Regions from separate parts of the Sporosarcina sp. OR05 genome, predicted to be linked through region 1. Evidence: riboswitches for the same ligand, from Rfam matches in the RefSeq annotation. Region 1 holds a riboswitch; each other region holds the start of a gene.
What was found. A riboswitch is a leader RNA that binds a small molecule or an ion and turns the genes downstream of it on or off. The one in region 1 is predicted to bind thiamine pyrophosphate.
Positions count from the first base shown of each region.

Region 2: it holds a riboswitch for thiamine pyrophosphate, as region 1 does, so the genes downstream of both, NRI27_RS07530 (3-oxoacyl-ACP reductase) here and NRI27_RS15510 (YkoF family thiamine/hydroxymethylpyrimidine-binding protein) in region 1, are expected to answer to the same signal.
Region 3: it holds a riboswitch for thiamine pyrophosphate, as region 1 does, so the genes downstream of both, thiM (hydroxyethylthiazole kinase) here and NRI27_RS15510 (YkoF family thiamine/hydroxymethylpyrimidine-binding protein) in region 1, are expected to answer to the same signal.

Region 1 covers NZ_JANKJL010000014.1:6,570-14,488, reverse strand. Annotated here, with positions in the region: gene NRI27_RS15535 (DUF819 family protein) at 1-22, opposite strand, end outside; gene NRI27_RS15530 (dipeptidase) at 39-1,040, opposite strand; gene NRI27_RS15525 (energy-coupling factor transporter transmembrane component T family protein) at 1,480-2,235, opposite strand; gene NRI27_RS15520 (ABC transporter ATP-binding protein) at 2,216-3,589, opposite strand; gene NRI27_RS15515 (ECF transporter S component) at 3,576-4,157, opposite strand; gene NRI27_RS15510 (YkoF family thiamine/hydroxymethylpyrimidine-binding protein) at 4,160-4,741, opposite strand; TPP riboswitch at 4,822-4,927, opposite strand; gene NRI27_RS15505 (hypothetical protein) at 5,104-5,304, opposite strand; gene NRI27_RS15500 (YecA family protein) at 5,350-6,348, opposite strand; gene NRI27_RS15495 (hypothetical protein) at 6,540-7,031, opposite strand; gene NRI27_RS15490 (ATP-binding protein) at 7,175-7,753, opposite strand; gene NRI27_RS15485 (MFS transporter) at 7,883-7,919, opposite strand, start outside.
Region 2 covers NZ_JANKJL010000003.1:95,606-103,524, reverse strand. Annotated here, with positions in the region: gene NRI27_RS07540 (catalase) at 1-90, opposite strand, end outside; gene NRI27_RS07535 (LLM class flavin-dependent oxidoreductase) at 712-2,028, opposite strand; gene NRI27_RS07530 (3-oxoacyl-ACP reductase) at 2,047-2,799, opposite strand; TPP riboswitch at 2,934-3,034, opposite strand; gene NRI27_RS07525 (hypothetical protein) at 3,563-3,712, opposite strand; gene NRI27_RS07520 (hypothetical protein) at 4,168-4,521, opposite strand; gene NRI27_RS07515 (hypothetical protein) at 4,769-4,981, shown strand; gene NRI27_RS07510 (hypothetical protein) at 5,325-6,620, opposite strand; gene NRI27_RS07505 (M20 family metallopeptidase) at 6,756-7,919, opposite strand, start outside.
Region 3 covers NZ_JANKJL010000004.1:56,117-64,035, forward strand. Annotated here, with positions in the region: gene NRI27_RS08725 (histidine phosphatase family protein) at 122-703, shown strand; gene thiW (energy coupling factor transporter S component ThiW) at 993-1,499, opposite strand; gene thiE (thiamine phosphate synthase) at 1,496-2,116, opposite strand; gene thiD (bifunctional hydroxymethylpyrimidine kinase/phosphomethylpyrimidine kinase) at 2,142-2,972, opposite strand; gene thiM (hydroxyethylthiazole kinase) at 2,969-3,727, opposite strand; TPP riboswitch at 3,805-4,023, opposite strand; gene NRI27_RS08750 (DUF3238 domain-containing protein) at 4,272-5,468, shown strand; gene NRI27_RS08755 (alpha/beta hydrolase) at 5,701-6,303, shown strand; gene wrbA (NAD(P)H:quinone oxidoreductase) at 6,321-6,923, shown strand; gene NRI27_RS08765 (vWA domain-containing protein) at 7,324-7,919, shown strand, end outside.

The DNA.
Region 1 (7,919 bases):
CCTTAATTAATGTGTTTTCCATTTCTCTTCCCCCATTCTTAACCCTTCAATTGTTTACTAATAAAATCAAACGCATTTGTATAACTGATGCGTTCCACTTCCTTACTCGAAAACCCACGCTGCTCCATTTTCATAAGTAGTTCAGGCACCTTCTCAACACATTCCAACCCAACTGTTGTCCCTTCTTCGACATCCGAACCAAGCTGATGACCATCTAAAAAGTCTAGAAAATCAAACCCGAATGCAACATGCTCGGGTCCTACTAAATCCGCCATATAGACAGCGTGATCGATAAATGTATCAACCGTAGGATTCACTTTGTCGATAAACGCATAATGCGCATTAAGCCCAATAATACCGCCTTTAGAAGCGATCGCTTTTATCTGCTCATCTGTTACATTCCGTTCATGGTCACAAAGCGCACGGGCATTACTATGGGAAGCAATGATCGGCCGCTCACTCGCCTCATACAAATTCCAAAACGAAGGTTCATCGAGATGAGAAGCATCTAGAAGCCAACGATAATCATTCGCAAGCTTTGTCGCTTGTCGCCCATATTGCGTAAGGCCAGTATGTATTCTTTCATTATAAGCTCCTGTACCACTTGCAAGAAAGTTATTTTCGTTCCACGCATAAATTGCATGGCGAACGCCTCCCTCATGCAATTCACGGAAAGCGCTTTCAACATTTCCCTGAATGGATGCCTCCCCCCAATGCTCCATAAACGTCAGCCCTTCCAAACCGAGAAGAACATTTATTTTTCCAACCTTTTGCGCATCAACGAAATCCTTCGTTGTCGTACAAAGATTTACATGCTGTGCAGTCCGTAAATCATCTAACACGCTCTCCCGCAACATACGAAATCGCCCATACGGATTGTCACGAAACGCCGGCTCTACCCAAAAGACACAAACAACCGCGTCAACTAAACCCTTTTTCAATTTCGGATAATGAATCCGATCAAATACATTTCGCTCTCCTTTACTTCGGCGGAATGCTAGATCTGTAAATAAATCTGAATGCAAATCAAATACTTTCAAATTTATTCACCTCCTCTTACTAGATTTACATTTTAATATATTATAATTTATTCTTTATATTGAAACAAGTCCTTACTTTTCACTTCAAAAAAAACCTCCACTATTTTAGTAGCATAGTGAAGGTTTGATGATTGTTTGTAGTATTTAGAACCTGTTATATCAACTATTTCTTAGAGGATTCCAGCATAACTCGATCATTCACCGCATAATCGCGCTAAACGCCGCATATTCCGCCAAAACGCCGCATAACTCCTGAAAACGGCTCATAAACTCCCAGAACTCAGCATTATCCCAGGTTTCGCCGCATACTCGCGCTAAACGCCGCATAACTCCTGAAAACAGCTCATAACCTCCCGGAACTCAGCATTATCCCAAGTTTCGCCGCATACTTGCGCCAAACGCCGCATATTCCCCGAAAACGCCGCATACCCCGTCCCATTCATCCAATCCAAATCGAACTCGTACAACTAGCAACCAACAAAATAACAAAAAGCAGCCCCATCAGTCCATCTACTTTACCAACACCTACAACATAGTAGAAATGCTTTCTCTTTTCACCCGTAAACCCTCTAGCTTCCATCGCAAAAGCCGCTCGTTCCGATTTACGAACAGCTCCTGCAAGCATTGGAAGAAGTATTTTCCGCATGTTCCACAAACGCATAACAACATTATTTTCCTTGCTGGCTCCTCGTAATCGATGTGCTTGTTGAATCTGAACAAACTCCTCTTTCAATACAGGTAAAAATTGATAACCGACTAAAATGCTATAAGCAATCTTAGGTGAAAGCTTCATTTGCTGCATTAAACTTAAAATGAACGAAACAGGTTTTGTCGTCAATGCAAACAGCAAGGACAGACCCGAAAAAGCTAATACACGAAAACTCAATGACAATGCGTGATGTAGTTGTACTTCCGTAACGGGATAATTCCACAATGTCCATACAACCGTCCCTGAACGATCTTCTGCAAATACGATCGTCGTCCAAAAATACCCAAATGCCATGATGAAAAAGGGAATCATGAACAACAGCCACCGCTTCCACTCGATGCGACTGAACAGAAGTTGTATAAGCAACACGCCAACCCATACGAAAAACGGCGTCCATGGATCGAAAAAGAATGCTAGCGTAAACATGCAAACGGTCACGAGGATAAATTTCACCGAAGGATTCATTTCATGCATAGCTGACTTCATTGTCTACACACCCTTTCGGCTGCAGCAGATGATGCGCTAGTAACAATCCTTCATTCGCCCAAACTCTGTCCGCTTCAAATTTCCCTGTCAATTCCCCTTGATCCATAAGCAGCACGGAGTCTGCAATCGCATAAGCAAACTCCATATCATGCGTTACAATTACAAACGTCGCACCGTTACGAGCCCGTTCATCAATCAACTGAAGTAGTTCGAATAAGGCAGCGGCATCTTGCCCGGATGTCGGTTCATCCATCAAGATCACTTCCCGTCCGTCACACAGCATAGCCGCAATCGCAACTCTTCGTTTCTGCCCATGGCTAACGGCAAACGGATGGGCTTCAGCTACACGCTTCAAATACAACCGTTCCAACATATCCTGCACATCAGCTCCCCCGCCGAATGCCACCTCATCCTCTACACTTTTCGTAACAAATAGAAATTCCGGAGACTGCGGAACATACCCTAATTGTTCAGGTACAACCGATCCTTTTGCAGGGATAAGTTGACAAAGCGCTTTAAGCAATGTGGATTTACCACTTCCGTTCGGCCCTGCAAGCACTGCCACTTCCCCTTTTTGTAGATGAAATGAAGTCTTCTTCAAATATGGGGTAGACACATCTTGTACGAGCAAAGATTGTTCCACTTGCCTACTACTTTTTCGCTTTTCCAGTCGAGGTACTTGATCCATTCTTTGTAATTCAATCGTCCGGTCAAAAAACGTCCCCCATAAGTCCAGCCGGTGCTCAATTGCCACAACTGTAAATCCTTTTTGGTTTTGCAATTCATCCAACCAAGCAATAAACTTTCTAGCCGTATACGGATCCAAATGAGAAATCGGCTCGTCCAGTAATAATACATCCGGCTCCATAATCAACGCACAAGCTGTAGCAATCCGCTGCTTTTCTCCCCCAGACAACTGCTGAATGACAGCATGCCGAAACTCAATTAAACCTGTCATCGTTAACACATCGTCTATCTTCTCAGCCATCACACTACGGTCAACATCGAGATTCTCCAATGTGAAGGCAAGCTCTTCCTCTACCGTCAACATACAAAACTGTGCATCTGGATCTTGAAAAACAGTTGCTACACGATGATTCACTTCTCCTTGGGCATATGAACTACTTTCCCTACCAAACAACTTCACCGAACCCGTCATAATGCCATCACAGTTATCAGGATACAACCGATTGCATACGTACAGTAATGTCGTCTTCCCACTTCCACTCGGTCCAGTGATGACTACCTTTTCACCAAGCTTTATAGATAATGAAACCTTATCTAAGATCCATTTATCTTCATCAGGATATCGAAAACAGACATCTTCAAACTCGATCACTTCAGGCACGGGCATCACCTTTAACGGATCTCGTTATCGCATATCCTCTAAGGGATCCTGTTGCCAATAAACCATCAACGACCATTTTACCGCCAACACCTGCAATCATTGCACCACTCACAATCCGGATAGCCAACATCAACACAACATAGCCCGTACTGAAAACAGCAAATCCTCCAAGTAAATACCCATAGACAAAACTGAAAACAGCTGCACCAATTCCTGCCAACATGAGCACCCACACGTTAAATCGCTTATAACCTGTTGCTGCAAAAGCCGCTTCTGCCCCTAATCCTTGAATCAAACCTGCCAAAATCAATCTCGGTCCAACCGCATTCCCTAGCAATACTTCTATCGCAGCAGCAATTGTTTCTGACACGACCGCAGCCCCGGGTTTTCGAATAATGTACATACAAATAATCGATACAATGAACCAAATACCAAAAATCCACTCATATGCAATTGGGCCAATAAAACCAGCCCATATATTTCCGACATGTAAAAACAGTAAATAGACAATGCCAAACACAACAGAAAATAGAGACATGAGAACGACTTCTTTTAACTTCCAAGATTTCAACATACTCATCGACCTCCATGTGAAGGGCTATTTATACTCATCGACACCGTCATCACTAAATGCTTATGCTGGTCTGAACGCGCATGCGTAAAGGATTCCTCATAAAAAGCAAACACATCATGAATATCTCCGTGGATTCCGCTTGCATAGTGCATAGATTCATTGAACACACCACGCTCCTTCGCACGATCCACCTCACGATAAATGACATTCATGTAATCCGGATTATTCATCGGATACAGCGCGAATTGGGATGACACGTATTGTTTTGTAGTATCTATATTCGCCACTTCATCCCCTTTATCCAAATAAACATCACCCGCTGTATCTCCTGGACAGCCTGCGGAAAAAGTACCAGACATCGCAATGTGTTCACCTGTTTTCGCCGCATGTAAGCAAATCGCCTTTGCAACATTGAATACATGCACCTGTTTTCCTCTAATAACTGTTGAAACATCATCGGTATGCATCCAAACATTCGAAGTATCTGTTTGTTCAAGCGCTCCCTTAATGACTTCTACAAAATTTGCCGCCATCGGATGCAACGAGAAACGGAATCCGATAATTGGACTGACGCCACACTTCATTTGTAAAACCTCCTCGATTTTTTTACATAAAAAAACTACATCCCGGAAGATGTAGCCACTTGTCCAATCGTAAAAAAACGCGGAAAGTCACTACACTTCCCCACGCAAGTATTATCTTGATCGGGTAATAAGGGATCGGAGCAGTTGCTCGCATCACAGCCATAGTGGGCACCCCTAGTGTAGAAAACGGTATGTAGTTGGATGGAATGGATTGTCATTCATCACTTTTTTATGTTGAGCCCAGTATAGTGGAAGTTTGCGAATTTGTAAATGTATTCTTGCAAACTCGTACTTTGGTGGGAGATAAAATATTTATCAAACAGTTTCCTTACCGTTGTCATAGCTAGATATACATTTCTCATTCAAAATGGATACAATTCATCCACAACAATTTCTTCTTTTATCGGCTTTCTATTTTCATCTACGAGACCATCTGCAATTGCCTCTTCCCAAGTCTTCCCATATGCAAAACCGGACTCTGTGTAGCCTGCGATAAAATAGAAATACTCGTCTTGCCCAAACAACTGGTCATCCGAATACTTCTTTTTGTTATTCTTACTCACCAATCATAACCCCTCTGCTTGCTAGATTCACTTTACATCCCCTCGTTATTCAACTCCGATTTTCTGTTCCTCATACGCTAGTAAATCTTTATAATACTTATTCATGGATGAAGGGGATACTTCAAACGATTCAGCGATCTCTTTTACGGTCATCTGAATCGAATCAAAAAGACCTTTTTCTTGTCCAAAACGAATCGCACCTGCAGCGATTGCCACTTCTTTCCGTGCATTTGGTTGTTGTTCCACGAGGAAGTCTTCAACAATCTCTAACAGCTTGTCTGATTCCTGTCCGTGCTTATCAAGAAATGCCATGATGGACTGCAAAACACCTGCTTCGAAGTTGGTGAATTCACTGCCATCGTAGTTATCATTTGCAAGCATCTTCCAAAATGACATCCCTTGTTCTTTCATAAATTGCTCAGTCGTTTGGCCATCTGTCTTTTCAAATAGCTTGATGAATTCCGTAAACACTTGTTGGTGATCTGTTGGGAAAAAGATGAGGCTCGATACCGCTAAGAAATGATTTTCATTCTCTGTACCGTCCGGTAAAATAAAGCAATACAAATGCACACCGACAGGTACCGGTTTGTCAACCTCTCTTCTCAATTGAATCACTTCATCTGTTAAAGTTATTTTTACCGTCAAGTACTCTTCATCAACTCCCAATACCTCACCAATAATAGCTTGTGGACTTGTCCATTGGTCGATAACCTTTAGGACGGCTGGGCGAATAAGTTTCTTCTTTTGCTTCTCTAAATAGCCTTGCCATATATCTTCACGGTGATGGAAGAAGAATTCATCCAGTACAATTGCTTCAATCATCTCTTCAGAAAAGTTTTGTTGGAAATTTTGTTTCCATTCGTTCGCCAAATTCAAATACTCTCGGATATCTTTACGCTCCGGATACTCATCATAAAACGATTGTAAAACCCGCTCAAGTTCTTCTGAAGTAACTTCCGCAACCGAAACCGCTTCCTTCGATTCGCAACACTTTTTATATTTCTTTCCACTACCACATGGGCACTTATCATTACGGCCTACCATACAAACACACTTCCTTAATAAATTTGTTTTCCTTTTCTATAATATCATTAGATGATTGCAGGATAAACTATCGTTGTTTTCTCAAATTTCCATATAAAAATCATATGATTACATCTTCATAGTTTTCCGATTTAATAATGAAAATGTAGACAAAGCCCAAATTGCTTTTGCCTACACAGTTCGTTAACTATTCATTCACACATGACAATTACTTGACGAGGGGCCGTCTGTGCAGGAATGCTTCTTGTCGTCGCTGAATACGTGACGATTAAGTATCGATTGACTGGGCTACCTGTAAATGTTTGATCGTTTTCCAAAAGCACTTTCGTTTGTGGCGAAATGTTCAACTGCAAACTACCGTCACTGCTCACTAATTGACGATTGAAGAAGTCCACTTTCACAAACTCATTTGAGCGGTTCTTTGCCATCACGACCGCTCGATATTGCGGTGGATAAATGAGGGGTACAGGTACATCGGCATCATAAAAACCCGTTACAGCATCCCCTACTTTTACAGTTACATGATCCACGAAGTACGTAGACGGTTCCACGACAAAATTTACAATCGCCCCATTTCCATTTTCCACCGTGAATAACTTATAGCACCCTACATTAGGATCATTTTGCATGATAAAAAAATCATTGATCATTGTTACTGTCCCACTAAATGACATGAAATTCATTGTGATATCCTCCCTCCATTGACTACAACTTTGCCTAAATAGTCTATGCTTCACGTGGGCATATTGTTCTCTCAACACGAGAAGGGACAAACAGGTATATGCAAAGAAATTATATACTCCTCTTCCATTGTCAAGTTGGACAGTTATCCATTTGGTTGATTAGAACATATAGCTAACCGGACGATTTGTTCAATAACCTCATCGACTTGGGCACAATCCCGAATGACAAACAAGTGATCCGCTTCCCGTTCATCTGGATCGCTTATGTCTTTAAGACTTGAATCCGTTTGTTGTCTTTTGAGCACTTCTTCAAAAGTCGAAGCACTTCTGAAGATATTTTTATTACGTGTGCTCCTCGCGACACGTGATTCAAGCACTGCATCCGGCAAGTCAAAATGGACAATGATTTGCAAAAACGCACTACGTGGAAACACATTTTCCAATAAGTCTTCACGGCCCTTTCGATTACGGTTGGCATTACAAATAATTAAATGACAATCACTATGTTCTTTCGCATACTCTACCATGAGCTGAGAAATGGCATGCTTCAATGTATTCGGTCCCGTTGTCGGTTGAAGTGTTCTGTAATACGTATTGATGAATGCAGCATGGTTATCTTGGTCAATGACAATCGAATGATCAAGAGCCTTCTCAAGCATTTGCGCAAAAGTCGTTTTTCCACTATGTGTTTTTCCCACAGTCAATATGACGAGTCTTTTCAAAACAAGTCCCCCTTTTTTGAGCAAAAACGCATGTAAGCACATGAATGTTCACTTACAGAGTACCACATGAAAAGACTTACCTATCAAAAAAGCCATCCGATTTACAAGACGTCATCGGATGGCAATTCGTTAGTTGTACACTGCTTCTGTTACATGTTGAGATTCA
Region 2 (7,919 bases), on a different contig from region 1:
CCTGACCGGATGCCCTTGGCGTGTCGTCAATGTCTCGCGGTGTACGTCCTGCCCCTTTTGCTCATTCTGATTCGTGTCCTTTTCATTCAAAGAAATTACCTCCTACGCTAGTCTATTGGAAGTCCGCCAATTCAAAATCGGCAGTCGTCAATGTAAATAGCCTACCCTCAATTCAATGACAAAAAACACGAACTTTCGAAAGTTGCCAAGGGACCTTCTGCATCAGTTTTTGCTATTCTTCATGTACACTGGATTTCAAGTGGTGAAATGTTTGAAAAATTTTCGATTAAAATAGGCTTTCTGTTCTTTTGCCTACTTTTCTCATGGAATTGTATCTATTTTTCATGATACATCAAAAAATCACCCAAACTTACATAGATGTACAGCTCTCCACTTTATTGACACACGGCAATAAGCACCGAGATGTCCTGGAGACTTATTATAATGAAAGAAGACATCCATCATATCGTATTGATGGAAGCAAAAACGGACACGACGGGCGTGATTATGGGTTAACAAGGGGATGCAATGATTTCCTCAAGGGAACTGACAAAAGAGACCAAAATGTGTTGCATTCCTCCAATTTTGACGGTGCTTGTGACAGAGACAAGCACTTTGAATGGGTATACAAGCAAGCATAACATACAGTACACCTACAATATTCTGAATTTACATTTACGCAATCGTAGTGAATTGACTGAATTCACGCTATCACAAGCACCTGTTTTCAAGCCCTAAATATTCACGTAACGTATGACCTTCATAATCGTTTTTGTAAATACCTCTCTTTTGCAACTCCGGCACGATTAATTCAACAAAGTCTTCTAAACTACCGGGCAATGTCGGCGGCATAAGATTAAATCCATCGGCCACCCCTTCTTTAAACCAAAGCTCCATCTGATCGACAATCTCTTCCGGTGTGCCGATGAGCGTGAAATGTCCCCCACCAGCATTCAGATACCCCAACAGCTCCCTTACTGTCGGGTTGGTATCATGAATAATTTCCAGTATCGTCTCGTACCGGCCGACTGGCCCAGTAAATTCTTCGACAGGCGGCAATGGAGGAACCTTTTCATCCAATGCCCAATCGGAGCAGTCTTGCCGGATAAACATACTCAGCTGTTTTAGAGCTGTTTCAATAGGAAGTTTCACATCTATTGCGGCTTTCTTGGCAAAAGCCTCTTCACGGCTCTCTCCCACATAGGTGACTAAGCCCGGAAACACTTTAATATGTCTGTTGTTCGCGCTTTGTCTCACTTGCTCATTTAGTTTGTCTCGAAATCTTTTGGCTTGCTTAAGATTCCATGACACTGAGTAAACGGCATCAGCATGTTTTGCGGCTAATGCAATGCCTTGTTTGGACGCCCCTGCCTGCATCGCCACCGGTTTACCTTGAGGGCTTTTCGGCGTAGTGGACGGTCCACACACTTTAAAATAGGTGCCTTCATGATGGAATGGCGAGATATTTGCAGGATTAATCAACTTCTTCTCTTCACGTTGATGCAAAAATGCTTCACTGTCCCATGAAAGAAATAATTTATTCATTAACACAGCAAATTCATCTGCCTTTTCATACCGTTCATCATGCGAGGGCAGTTGATCCATGTTATGATTTTGCGCCTCAACATCAGTCATTGACGTAACAAGATTCCAACCTACACGACCTTTAGTAATATGGTCTAAACTCAAAAGCTGGCGGGAAGCTGTAAACGGATTGGAAAAAGTGCTTGAAATCGTCGGAACTAACCCGACATGGTCTGTCACTTGGGAGATGGCTGTTAAATTGATGAGCGGATCAAACCAAAATGCCGGCAATTCACTGGAACTCTTTCCTGCAAAAGATTGATTATCCGCAAAGAATACGACGTCAAGCAAGCCCCTTTCCGCCAACTTGGCCAAGTCTTGATAATAGGAAATCTCACCAATGCGTTCAACACTTGAGTCAGGCATGAGCCAAGCAGCTTGGTGGTGCCCGCACCCATACAGCAAAACACCTAAGTTCAATTGTTTCCCTTTTTGTTCAGTCACTCTCCACACCCCCATTTGTCAATTCATTGTTAAGCCGCCATCGACTGTATAATTCTGCCCTGTAATGCCGCTCGCATGGTATGAAGACAAAAAAGCTACCATATTTGCAACGTCTTGAGGGGTTGTCACTTTTTTCAACGGCGTAGCGTTCGCAATTAATTCAAATACTTCCGGCGTTGTAACAGCACTCGCATTCGTTGTTTTCAATAAGCCCCCTGAAACGACATTCGCTTTTATACCGTATGCCCCTAACTCGGCAGCGATATTGCGTGTAAAACCGATCAATCCGGCTTTCGCTGTCGTGTATTCATGATAAGGAACGACAGGATTCTGAAACAGATTTGTTCCGATATTGATAATACTTCCATTTTGTCGTTCAATAAATTGAGGAATGACACTTTGAATGACGTTAAATGCTGCTTTTAACGTCCCATCCAACTGTCCCTGATAATCTTCCCAAGATAGTTCACTAAACGGCTTCTGCTTGACTGGATCAAATTTGAAATCGATTAATGCATTATTGACGACCACATCAATTTGCCCGAAGTATGCCGTTGCCTTTTCCACCATGCGCTCTACTTCTGCACGATTGGTGACATCCGCTTGAATCGCAATCGCATGATCTTTTCCAATCTCAAAAGCCATCTTGTCGGCTGCCTCTTTGCTTTTATTGTAATTAATGACGACCCGAAATCCTTGGCTTGCCAATGTCCTTGCGATCGTTGCCCCTAATCCTTGACTACTTCCTGTTACCAACACGACCTTTGTCATTTCAACAGCTCCTAAACATGTAATAGTTGAATAGGCAAATGACAGCTAAAAAAAATACGCAACCTTCCAAAAGGAAAGTTGCGTAAAACAAATATGACACACTAAGAAAAAGACAGAGTCATCCCTCTTCATATGTATGAATGTTCACACTTTCCTACGCTAGCATCAACTAGATCAGGTTCAAAGGGTTTGAGTTTCTACTCATCTCAGTTAAATAACACCCCTAGTGCATCCTATTAAGTTTTTAAGGTTTTGTAAAACGATTGCTGCCATTTCTACTATTCTTATGGGTTTTCATCTTAAACCATATCATACTGTATGATCCATTACAACCGGACCATTTATTACCTAATATGTTGTCCTTCCAAACGGTCATTCAATAAAGGAGCTCAAATAAAGACGCTGGGACAAAACTCTAAATAGACCGTTCCTCTGCGCTCCAAAGGCACGCTTTCCGCGGGGCGCGCTTGAGCCAATCGAACAACGAAGAGTTCGATTTGCCGTATTTCTGCGTACTTTGCGGAAATTAAGGCATCCTTGCTCCCAACGCTACGCTTTTGCTCGCAAAAGCCGTTCTGCGTAACGGCTTTCCCTGCGGGGTCTCAACATTCGCGCTACAATCCCGCAGGAGTCGGCCTTTTTCCGCTCCGACTCACTAAAGAATTTGAAAAGAAACACTGGAAAAATATTAAAAACTGCATTAAAAGGCGAATTAGCCATAATGCAGTTTTTTTATGTTATGTCCCAGCCTCTTTCGCTCCAATTATTGATCTGTTTGTTTTTGCTTTTTATTCAAATACTCTGTACGTAACTTTTCAAGATGCTGCTTTTTATCAAACTTAACAGGCTTGTTTTTTTCATGATATTTAGTCACAGCCGATTGACCTTTATAATCCAATTGATATTTTCCCACTTTGTTCACCTACTTTTTCTTTTCACGACTTTAAAAGAGAATCTATTCATCAAATAGAATGCGCATTATTTAAATGTAGTATACCATTTACCTTTATTCGCGTACTGATTGCAGGTGTAGGAACTTTACTAATAAACACTACAACCACGACATTCTTGTATACACAATTGTCATGAATTAACTAAATTTAACCTGACACAGGTACCCGTTTTTAAGAACAAAGTTGGCCGAAAAAAGAAGAGCAGCAGTGGCTGCCCTTCTCCTATACGCGCTCTCTATCGGATTAATTTGATTCACATCTTATTCTCTACTTATAGTATACCATCATCTGATTCTCATTTATAGAGTACTTTTCCCGCCACCACTGCCTTATACTTTAATACTAATACTTTTGACGGTGCCTGTGCCAGAAACAATCACGTTAATTCAAGTAATTTGAATGGTTATACAAGCAATCATAAGAAACGTGATACATACAACATCCAGATTTTATGTATATGCAATTGTAGTGAATTAACTGAATTCAACCTTGCACAGGCACCTGTTTTAAATCCATTCAGACGACGGCTAATTGTAGAATAGCTGATAAAATCAATTCCAAGCTCTTTCTTAAATGCCTCGTCTGACTGGATTCCTGCTTCAATGTCCCGATGACTATGCCATTGTGCAACATTCGCCATAATAAAGAGTTTTACGATTGAGAAGTCAGTAATTTTATTCGTACCATTCATTAAAGGACAAGCTAAAATACTATCTGGTAAATTGGATAAGAGTTGACGAAAGACTAAATTAGGGTTTACACTTTTCATGGCTTACTCCTTTTTGTAGTGTAAGGGAACTGATTTAGTCGTCGCTTCCTTACCTACATTAGGAGTTTTTTTGTCGTTCTTCAAGTCTTTTATTCTATTTTTTATATAAATCATCTATTTTTTTACTGTGGTGCAACGCTAGTGGGCACCGGTTTTTAAAAAATTATCAAAATACATTTACAAGACAATCATTTCACGCGTATACTGAAAATATGTCAAAACGGTGAACGAGTATGGAGGAATCATGATGCAAATTAATTTCCTATATTTTATGAAACGACTAGCAACACTCGAACTTGTTCTGGGCTTTATCATCTTTTCGTTAGGTGTATTCGAAAGCGGTTTCACTATATCCAGCATAACAACGATGGTCGGATTCGGCTTTATCTGTGGCGGGATGGTGACATTCGGCGTCGGTCTGTTCGGCAGCTTGCTGCTCTTCGATCCGAAAACCGAATGAATGGGTCCAAAGACGCCGCATTGATTTTTCGTGTGTGTGTCCTATCCCGCCCTATCGGAATACCATCGTGACTCTCATACTGTAAAATACGCAGCCTCGGCAATTTTGATGGAATGATTTTTTTTGAATTTTGACGGTGCCTGTGCCAGAAACAATCACGTTAATTCAAGCAATTTGAATGGTTATACAAGCAATCATAAGAAACGTGATACCTACAACATCCAGATTTTATGTATATGAAATTGTAGTGAATTAACTGAATTCAGCCTTACACAGGCACCTGTTTTAAGTGTGAAAAAAATGACCAATTTCTACGCAAAATGTTAGGATGTTGTGCCGTTTATTATGTCAACTGGTACACTTTCACCGGTCTTCCCCGCGAATAATGTGATTCTTCCCCAACGCATACAGCTAAATCCACTTTGCATAAATCGGAAACGATCCGCTGGGCATTCCGCTCACTCATGTTCAAGTGGATCGCCAGATCCTTCGTTGTGAAATGGGCCCAATCCATTTTCCGAATAAGCGATTCAATTCGTTTAAATGTCTTAACGCTGATTTTTCCTTCTTGTAGTTTCTTCACGAATTCATTATCGTCCGTACGGTAAGAATAGACAAGCTGTTCATCCTTCCCCGCTGCATCAATCATCGTGCCATCTTCTTGAATAATGATAATTTCCTGCTTCCCTTTTTCCTTCGACTCCCGAACGGCACGGTTTGCATTTACCTCGGCCGTAAAGACGGTTTGACCAAAGCCAATTCCGACAGCAACAGTCGAGTCCGCTTCAAGTGATAGATGATCCACTTTTTCCTTCAATGTCCCGATTTTCCGCTCCACTGCTCCTCTTGTACTAAAGATCACATACCGCCCATTTCCTTGTTCAATAAGCAAACCATCTAATGTTTCACACAGCTGTATAAGTGTTTTCTTTAAATGCAACTCCAAGTATTCCAGTTGATAGGATTCCTTCATTTTTTCCTTTATTACACCATACTTCACGATTTCAATCATTGTGACACTGATTTGTGTGTCTTTGTAGTATGATGTTTTAATCTTTTCAAAGAACATCCGGATAGTCTGGTAGATCTCATTGCGTGAAGGTGATAGCCAATATGCCGGTACACCTGCTTCCCGCAAACTTTCATAGACAGTCGGATAGCATGTTAACGCCACTTCTATTTCATTCCGCTTCCATAACCCGTAATGAAAATCTAACAATTCCTCCGCCTCAATCTCGACATCGAATTTCTTAATAAATGCCTTCCCCAGGTCCTTTTCCAACTGGGTAAATTCTTCATCAAAATGAAACGATGAAACCATATCTACGCTAATCCGTTGCGGAATTTTACCAATCTCATTGGAAAGTTTCAAGATTCCCTTATAAATACTCAATTCACTTGAATCGATAAACACAAAATTTTCGTTCGTCCCCGTCGAATTGACTGCAATTTGATAAGGGATATAGCCTGAAAACAGCCAAAAGTCCACCGGTATGTCTGGATTCAGTATGAAGTCTTTTACTTCGTTCGTTTTTGAATAAATATACGGAACGAACTCTAATTCTTTTTCAATCTCTCTTGCCAACGTAAGAATCCTGTCGACCGATTGATTTGGACCAACAACCGCTACTCTGTACATGACATTACCTACTTTCTTAACTCCGATAATCCAATTTTACCAGTAAGCTTAAAATGGAGGAAATTCTTTTGCAACTTCGCACGAAATAATATAAAAAAAGTATCGGGAGTGTGTCCTCACGATACTTTTTTTATATTATTTTACTGAATCAGGAATTAAAGAATAATAAGACTTGCCGTCCAAGCGGTCCACCAACTCGGCTTTCGCCTGTTCAATGATCGTCGGGTTTTCCATGACTTGCAGCGCCGTGGACGCGATAACTTTCGCCGCCTGCAGCATTCCTTTATGTGCAATCGGCGTTGCTCCTTGCGAGACGACCTGCCATGTATGTAGCGGCGTGCCAAGAGCAAAACAAGTTGTGAGACATTGCATCGTTGGCACGATCCAGCTGACATCTCCTACATCCGTTGAGCCTGAAAGAATCGCTTCGGTAGTGGAATGGGGTGGTATGAAATCAGCAATCACTCTTTCCTTCAGCCTTTTCACGGTTTCCCGGTCTCGTCCAGCATATGCATTATTGAGATCATCCTCAGTCAATGTGCGTCGGATTTCTTTCGCAAATGCGACGTCCGCTTCATCATAGGATGGAACCCCGACATTCACAAGGTTTTCATACATCACATCAGCAAGGACAGTATTAGGAATCAGATTGGAAGCAGTTCCCACAAATTCGACGACAAATGTCGTCCCCGTCATTAATGCAGCTCCACGAGCAATGTCATGAACCCTTTCATAAAGTGATTCCACTTCATCCTTTTCAACTGCCCGTATCAAATAGACGACTTCGGCATTCGCCTGCACCACGTTCGGCGAAGTGCCGCCTGTATCCGTAACCGCATAATGGATTCGTGCGTCTGGCACCATATGCTCCCGTAAGTAATTGACACCGACATTCATTAACTCTACTGCATCGAGTGCACTTCTACCTAAATGAGGAGTGGCTGCAGCATGAGCGCTCTTTCCTTTGAACTTGAAGCGTGCAGAATAATTGGCAAGCGTTTTCACATTCATGAGTCCTGGTACATCCCAAGGGTGCCAAGAGAATGCTACATCTACATCGTCAAACAGACCCGCCCGCGACATGAAGGCTTTACCGGATCCATTTTCCTCCGCAGGGCAGCCATAATAACGAACCGTCCCTTGCAAACCGTTCTGTTCCATATATTCTTTAACGGCGACAGCAGCTGCAAATGCGCCTGTCCCAAGAAGATTATGGCCGCAGCCATGACCATTTCCGTTTTCAACGACCGGATCATGACAGGAAAGTCCTTTTTTCTGACTAAGACCTGGCAATGCGTC
Region 3 (7,919 bases), on a different contig from region 1:
AGTCGGGGGAACTGGTTTATTCTTTTACACAGCATCAAACGGGATCACCACAAATATGTTTTGTGATAGGAAGGTTTCTTTTCATCTAGCAAGGGAAAATAATAAGTAGGAGGTGTGCGAAGTGGAAAAAGTGATTTATATTGTTCGACATTGTTCAGCTGAAGGTCAATCACCGCATGCAGATTTGACAGCGGAAGGAATTGTACAGGCGGAGAAGCTGGCAGCATTTTTTGATGAGGTAGAAGTGGACCGTATCGTTACAAGTCCTTTTGTCCGAGCTCGCATGACAGCTGAACCTTTAGCAGAGCGGAAAGGATTGTACTTCGAAGAGGATAGTCGATTGGCGGAACGGACGTTAAGTTCGTATGATTTTGAGGATTGGTTGTTGAAATTAGAGGATTCATTTCTCGATGTCCATTTGAAATATGAAGGTGGCGAGTCATCACACGAAGCGATGGAGCGTGTATGTAATGTGGTCGAAGAGTTGCCAGATGGCTCCAAAACGGTGCTCGTTACACATGGAAATCTGATGACGCTCCTCTTAAGATGTTATGACGAACACGTCGGTTTTGCAGAATGGCAGGCACTGACAAATCCCGATGTGTACCGGGTGCATGTAACTGAAGCGGGTGCAAACGTAGAGCGAATTTGGCGGGAGGAACTTCTAGAAGAGTCTCATTCATCCGACCATGTTTTTGAATGAAATGAACGCATCAAAAAGAGAGTCGTCGAAGTTACATACTTGCCGACCGTACAACTGGATACCATCCCTCTAGCTACCATTGTTGGCGATAATAGCTTCCCTAAAATCATATACCGCTCCTAGCCTAATCGCTGGAGCGGTTTTTACGACTCAAAAAGTTATGGATTGAATAGACTTGCTTATCAATCGAGTTCACAAAGTTATCGATCGGATAACCAAAGTTATCACCATATCGAGACTTTCGAACCACGCTCACACTTGAACTAACTTCCTCTGACCAAACGTATTCTTACAATCGCCCACCGACACTTTCGATTTTATGCCACGCTGAAGTTTGCTGCAGCCGGACAACAAGAATTAGCCCAAGCGCCGCGCCACTCACCGTTGAAACCAAAAATGGGGGAACGAAAAAGAAGGCAGTGACCGTTGTACCCATTAAAATCTTCGCATAAGGTACTGCCAAAAGTGACGCAATCACGCCTGTACCAATCACTTCACCAATCCCAGCGAGCCACGCTTTACCAAACTGTTTATAAAATAGACCTGCCAATAACGCACCGATCATGCCACCGGGGAATGCGAGTAATGACCCTGTGCCAGTCAATACTCGAATAAGTCCCGTCAAAAATGCAATAACAACTGCGGGAATCGGTCCTAACAAGATGGCTGCAACTACGTTTACAGCATGCTGGACTGGATACGCGCGTGCTATGCCTGCGGGGAATGAAACGAATGTCGAGCCGGCAACTGCTATTGCAACAAACATCGTCATGATAACCATTTTTCGCGTGTTCATAAAGGAACCCCTTCTTTCTCTATAGATTCAGCAAACGCTTTAGTCGCCGCATAGACATCCGTTGCTCCAGCAATTGCTGAAATGACCGAAACCCCGTTTGCGCCCGCAGCAAACACAGGTGCAAAATTATCGACAGTAATGCCGCCGATGCCGACAATCGGTAAATCAGGATAAACAGACCTTGTCGTCTGAATGAACTGTGTGCCAGCTACCGGTTTTGCGTCCGGTTTTGAAGTAGTCGTGTAGACAGGTCCCATTCCGATGTAATCAGCACCCGCTTCAATTGCGGCTAGCACTTCATCCGACGTATGTGCAGACACGCCGAGTATTTTCCCAGTGCCAAGCCGTTTTCGAACAATCGCTGCCTGTTCATCTTCTTGCCCAACATGTACCCCGTCTGCATCAAGTGCTAAAGCAAGGTCCACATCATCGTTCACGATGAACGGAACACCATATTCCTTGCACAACTCTTGGCATTGTCGAGCAAATTCCAGCAATGCTTCGCCTCTTTTCGCACCCGGCCCTTTTTCTCGTAACTGAAAGCAAGTAATGCCGCCACGCAAAGCGCACTCGAGCACATGTAGAGGGTCCTGCGTTCCTGTATTCGTCGAACCCATTATGAAATATAGTGCCAGTTGCTCTTTATTCAATTATGACAACCTCCTTTGCATCCTGCTTCAATCGATTATATGCCCAGTGATTCGTTGGCCCGTGACCTCCGCCTAATTGTAAGCCATCCGATATGGCCGCTTGAATAAATACCTTCGCTTCACGCACTGCTTCCTGCAAACTTTTTCCTTGCGAAATGAATGCAGTAATTGCGGCAGAAAACGTGCAACCCGTACCATGCGTATCTTTTGTAGCAATCCGTTCTGATTTTATCGTGAATGAATAGCCGTCTGCCCCGAAGAAAAAGTCTTCCGCAAACTGCGCATCATTGCTATGTCCTCCTTTTAAAATGACCGCTTTTGCCCCTGAACTAAGAATCCGGTTCGCTGCTTCTTCGTAATCAGCTGTCGACTGAATCGTCATATCCGCAAGCACTTCCGCTTCCGGAATATTTGGCGTGACGAGAGTAGCAAGAGGAAGTAAATGTGCTTTCAAAGCAGTAACGGCTTCATCTTTAAGTAAAGATGCGCCACCTTTTGCGATCATCACTGGATCAATCACGAGGGGTGGGCAGCCATTGTTCCTTAATGAAACTGCTACCGCCTCAATAATGTCGGCTGAAAATAGCATCCCTGTCTTCACGGCTCCTACTGAAAAATCGTCCAGCACAGCTTGTATTTGAGCAGTTACACCTGCCGCCTCAATCGGGTAGACACCGTGTACGCCTAACGTATTTTGTGCAGTAACAGCCGTTAACGCGGACGTTCCGAATACACCAAGCTCTTGGAACGTCTTCAAATCCGCCTGTATACCAGCCCCCCCGCCACTATCTGAACCTGCAATCGTCAAAGCTACTGAAGTCATAGCAAATCCTCCTCTGTTATTGCATAAAGTGCGTTCAATAAATTCACAGCAAAGTCTCCTGGTCCAGTAGATAGTGCCGCTGCCTGTTCACCTGCTCTTTTATAAATAGCCAAAGCGTTTTCCGCTGCTTCCAACTTGTGATCGTCTGCCACTGCAACAAATGCAGCAACGACCGCACTTAACAGGCAACCTACGCCTGTGACACGTGTCATAAGTGAATGGCCCCCAGCAATTCGCACGACCTTTTTGCCGTCTGTAACAAGATCCTCAACACCGGTCACTGCAACAAGACAGCTGTATCGCGTCGCCACTTCAAGCGCGAGCTGTTCCAAATCTGCCTCTCCATCTCCTGCATCAACCCCTTTTGCTTGCCAATCAATTCCTGCAATTGCTGCAAGTTCCCCAGCGTTGCAACGAATAAGGGATACAGGCACTTTCTCTAAAATCGATAGGACAGCGGCTTTTCGGAATGAGGTCGCTCCAGCACCGACTGGATCGAGGATGACCGGAATGCCATTAGCCGCCGCACGCTCCCCAGCAAGGCACATCGCCTCAACACTGACCGCTTTAAGCGTACCGATATTCAATACGACAGCTGATGAAACAGCCGCCATATCCGCTGCTTCTTCAACCGCATCCGCCATGACAGGGGAAGCTCCTAGTGCAAGCAAGCCATTCGCTTGGAAATTCGCAACAACAATATTCGTAATGCAATGAATCAACGGTTTTTCGTCTCGTAGTTTTTGTAAATACATCGTCAACATACCTCCATATATGCAAAAAAGCCGCTCCTGACAGGGCGTCAAGAAGCGGCTTGCAAATTCAATGGATAGAAGTTGCGCACCCACTTCCCTCCGCTGGTATCAACCAGATCAGGTTCAAAGGGTCCGCGTATTCATACACGTCTCAGCCTAGCGCATTGCATGTTTCATTTGCTATCAGCTCTGTCCGGTATCTAATGTTTCACCATGATATACGCATAGTGAACATGAAATCGGTACGAGTGTTTTGCAAATTTACACACGTGCATAAGGCACCCCTAGTGGCAATTTTACGATTTGTTTTCAAAATTACTATAACATAGTTTCACAGATTCGCAAGAAGGGCAAGGAAATAGTAATGGGTACATTCAAGCATGTTGATGCATATAAGCATACGCCATGTACGCGGATAGTGACTGGGACGCACAATCGTTAATGGAAAGATCGTTCACTTTCGCATAAGCTGTTCAATTGATTGGTACGTTATGTTTAGCGATGTTGAAAGTTCCCCAAAATAGAGGAAAAGGGAGGCGCAAACATGTTATTTGAAATACAGTCTGTAAAGCATGAACATGATTTGATTTCATTCACATGGAATGATGTCGGAGGTTTTTACAACGTGTATAAAGATGGTGAACATGTCTATGAAGGAACCGTGCCGGAATTTCAAGACGGGGATTTCAAACATGGTAAATTCTATCATTACATGGTAGAACGTGTTGAGGATAATCAAGTCGTCGATGTCATTGCATTGCAAACGTCTGCTTTTGCTGAAGAAAAGAACGTCGAGAATCCCTTGCAATCTCTTGTCATGACGACAATCGTAGCGAAAACGCAAATCGCCTTGTCATGGGAAGGTATGAAGGACATAGAAGAATACGGCATTTATCGGAATGGAAAATTTGTAAAGATGGTCAACACAAATTGGTACATCGACCGGGATATTGACATGGACGAATCATACGACTATATGATTCGAGCAAGACGTCCGCTTGAAAAATCAGAGGAGCGTTTGACATCCGTTAAATCGGTTTTGTCTAATGTGTTTGGTTCGCTGCATCCCAATTCATCACGTAAGGAAGCTGCTATTGAAACATTTTCGACCGTCAAGTGGATCGGCAAGCCGCGAGAGCTTTTACAGCCAGTGAATGAAAGGGAAAAGACGTTGCATCCTATAGATCGATGGAAATTACGTTATACAACGTTTCTTGCAGAGGAATGGGTACGGAATCCAAATTTGTTGTCACCCAATCATTATTTCAAAGGAGACGCCCGTGACTTTGATCCGAATGGCGATGGTTTTCGTACGCGTGTCGATATTGAGCTCGCGTACGATGAAAAAGGTGAACCGCTGACGTTTACAAAAGAGGTAGGTCCGTCAATTGCATATGACCATTTAAAAAACTTCCGGGAAAAAGCACGAGCTTCTTCAGACGGGATTACGCTGCAACGCAAAGATCACAAAAAAGGAGAATCCGGATTTCTTCTCGAACATGCAGTAGGCAATCCATTGACAACAGCGCCACTCATTGACTATGAAGTGTCTGCAGTGTTTAAACGGCATGGAACGTTCGATATGTGCGGCTATTTTGACCCAGCACCCCATCATGAAATTTACTTGATGAAGGGGAGAGGGGAAGCGTGGAAGCCAGTGTTACAAGTTGAAAGTAGAGGACTTGCCTTCATGTCGGATGCAATTGCCTATCACTATTGGCGTTGTTCAAACTTTGAGTAATCATTCTGCTGAAATCAATCAACATTTTTGACAACTTAGAATATCTTTGGTACATTTATCTTGAATTCAAGATATCTTAATTCGAGATATTGGTAAGCGGTACTAACAAGAAACGACTGCTACTAGGCTGAATTTTGCAGTGGGTAGCTCATTGTGAGCAGTTCCTCGACCAATTGGAAGCGTAGATCATACCGTTTCATGTACGAGAAGTAAATCGAAAGGGGGGAGCATGATGAAGCACGTCTTTGAACAAGGAACATCTAAACGGACATTTTTGCTGTTGCACGGAACAGGGGGAAACGAACACGATCTGTTACCGTTAGCAACATTGATAGACCCGGATGCTTCGGTGTTAAGTGTCCGAGGTAACGTGTTAGAGAATGGTATGCCTCGTTTTTTCAGAAGACTGGCAGAAGGCGTTTTTGACGAAGAAGATTTAGTGTTCAGAACGAATGAATTACATGCGTTTTTGGATGAAGCAGCTGAGAAATACGGGTTCGATCGATCAGAAGTCGTAGCTGTAGGCTATTCAAATGGTGCGAATATTGCAGGGAGCTTACTATTCCACTATGCTGATTCACTAAAAGGAGCGATCTTGCATCATCCGATGGTACCTAGGCGAGGGATTGAATTACCGGATCTCAGCAAAGTTCCGGTGTTCATTGCCGCAGGGAAAAATGATCCGATTTGTCCGGCGAAAGAAACGTTGGATTTGTTGTCGCTTCTAACAAATGCAGGTGCACGTACAGAAGTCCACTGGGAAATGAACGGCCATGCGTTAACGCAATCAGAAGTGCAGGAAGCAGCAAGTTGGTATAAAGAATTTCTACAATAAGAAAAGGGGTTTTACTCATGACGAACACAGCGATTGTTTACTACAGTTCAGGTGGTACGAATTATCAGTTGGCACAATGGGCAGCAGAAGCAGCGAAGGAAATGGGTTCCGAAGTACGCGTGTTAAAAGCTGCAGAAACAGCTCCTCAAGCAGCAATCGACTCAAATCCGGCATGGAAAGCACATGTGGAAGCGACGAAAGATGTGCCTGAGGTGAAGCCAGAAGACCTAGAATGGGCAGATGCGATCATCTTCAGTGTACCGACGCGTTTCGGCAATATGCCCGGCCAAATGAAGAATTTCTTAGATACGACAGGTGGCCTATGGGCGAAAGGTAAGCTTGCGAATAAAGCGGTCAGTGCCATGTCTTCCGCACAAAATCCACATGGTGGCCAAGAAGCAACAATCCTCTCTTTGTATACGACGATGTATCACTGGGGTGCTATTGTTGCGGCCCCGGGTTATACGGATCCAGTCACATTCGGTGCGGGTGGAAACCCATATGGCACGAGCGTAACAGTCGGTCAAGATGGCAAAATGATTGAAGACGTGGAAGCAGCAGTAAAGCATCAGGCAAAACGTACGGTGAAAGTAGCCGAAGCGTTGAAGCATTTAAAATAAGCTAAAGCAAACCGCATGCATCAAGTTCAACAAACTTGGTGCATGCGATTTTTTTCTCTGTATCTATGGAGGAGGCTTCAATTGTGTCGCAACGTAAAGATTTCGCATCACAACGTAAAGGTTTCGCATCACAATATACTCTAATAGCTACAATATCATATTGATTCAATTTGTGTAGAGTAAGTATTGTCGAGGACTTTTGGTATAGTGTGACATTCGGGACTAATTATTCTTCTTTTCTGTTTTCTATCGTGTTTATTCCTTCGACTTGATAAAATGGCGATAGATTCCAATGAGAGGATGGAAATAAATGTGAAATTGGTCAATTCGTTTAGTAGTCATCACTCTAGTATCGATCGTTTTGATTGGTTGTTCAGAGAAGGAAAAGAAGGAACCTGAAGTGCTTCCGGAAACGTCAGCAGAAGAGACGGAACAGCATGAAACAACTGAAGAAGTGCTAGATGAAGAACTACCTGCTAAAACAAGTGATTTACAGGAAATTGAGGCCGTACAGATTCCAGACTCTGAAGAAACATTCCGCGCGCAACAGCCAGGGCTTTTTACTGCTGAAATCCCATACGAAGAAGAAACGAAACAAGTATGGGGGAGATTCGGGTTAGGAGATTATAAAGAGGCGTTAACCGAAAAATTAGAAGTGCTAGCTGCGCAATCTCAAGACCCGGAGTTGATCTTTAAAGCATTGAACTACTATGTTGGAAGTAATGCGTATGACCAAGTAGCAACCGAGTTGGAAGCGTTCAGTGTAGAATGGTTTGAACCTTATCTTCCAGAGCCTGGAGAGGTTGAGGGAAGTGACGAGGTGGAGCAACAGCCAGGCCAAGCAGTAATTCTCTTGGATGCTAGTTCTAGCATGTTGTTGAATGTTGAAGGAAAGCAGAAGATGACCATTGCAAAGAAGGCGACGTCACGATTTGCAAGTACAATCGGTATGCGTGATGAAGTGTCATTAATTATCTACGGGCATGCCGGGACACA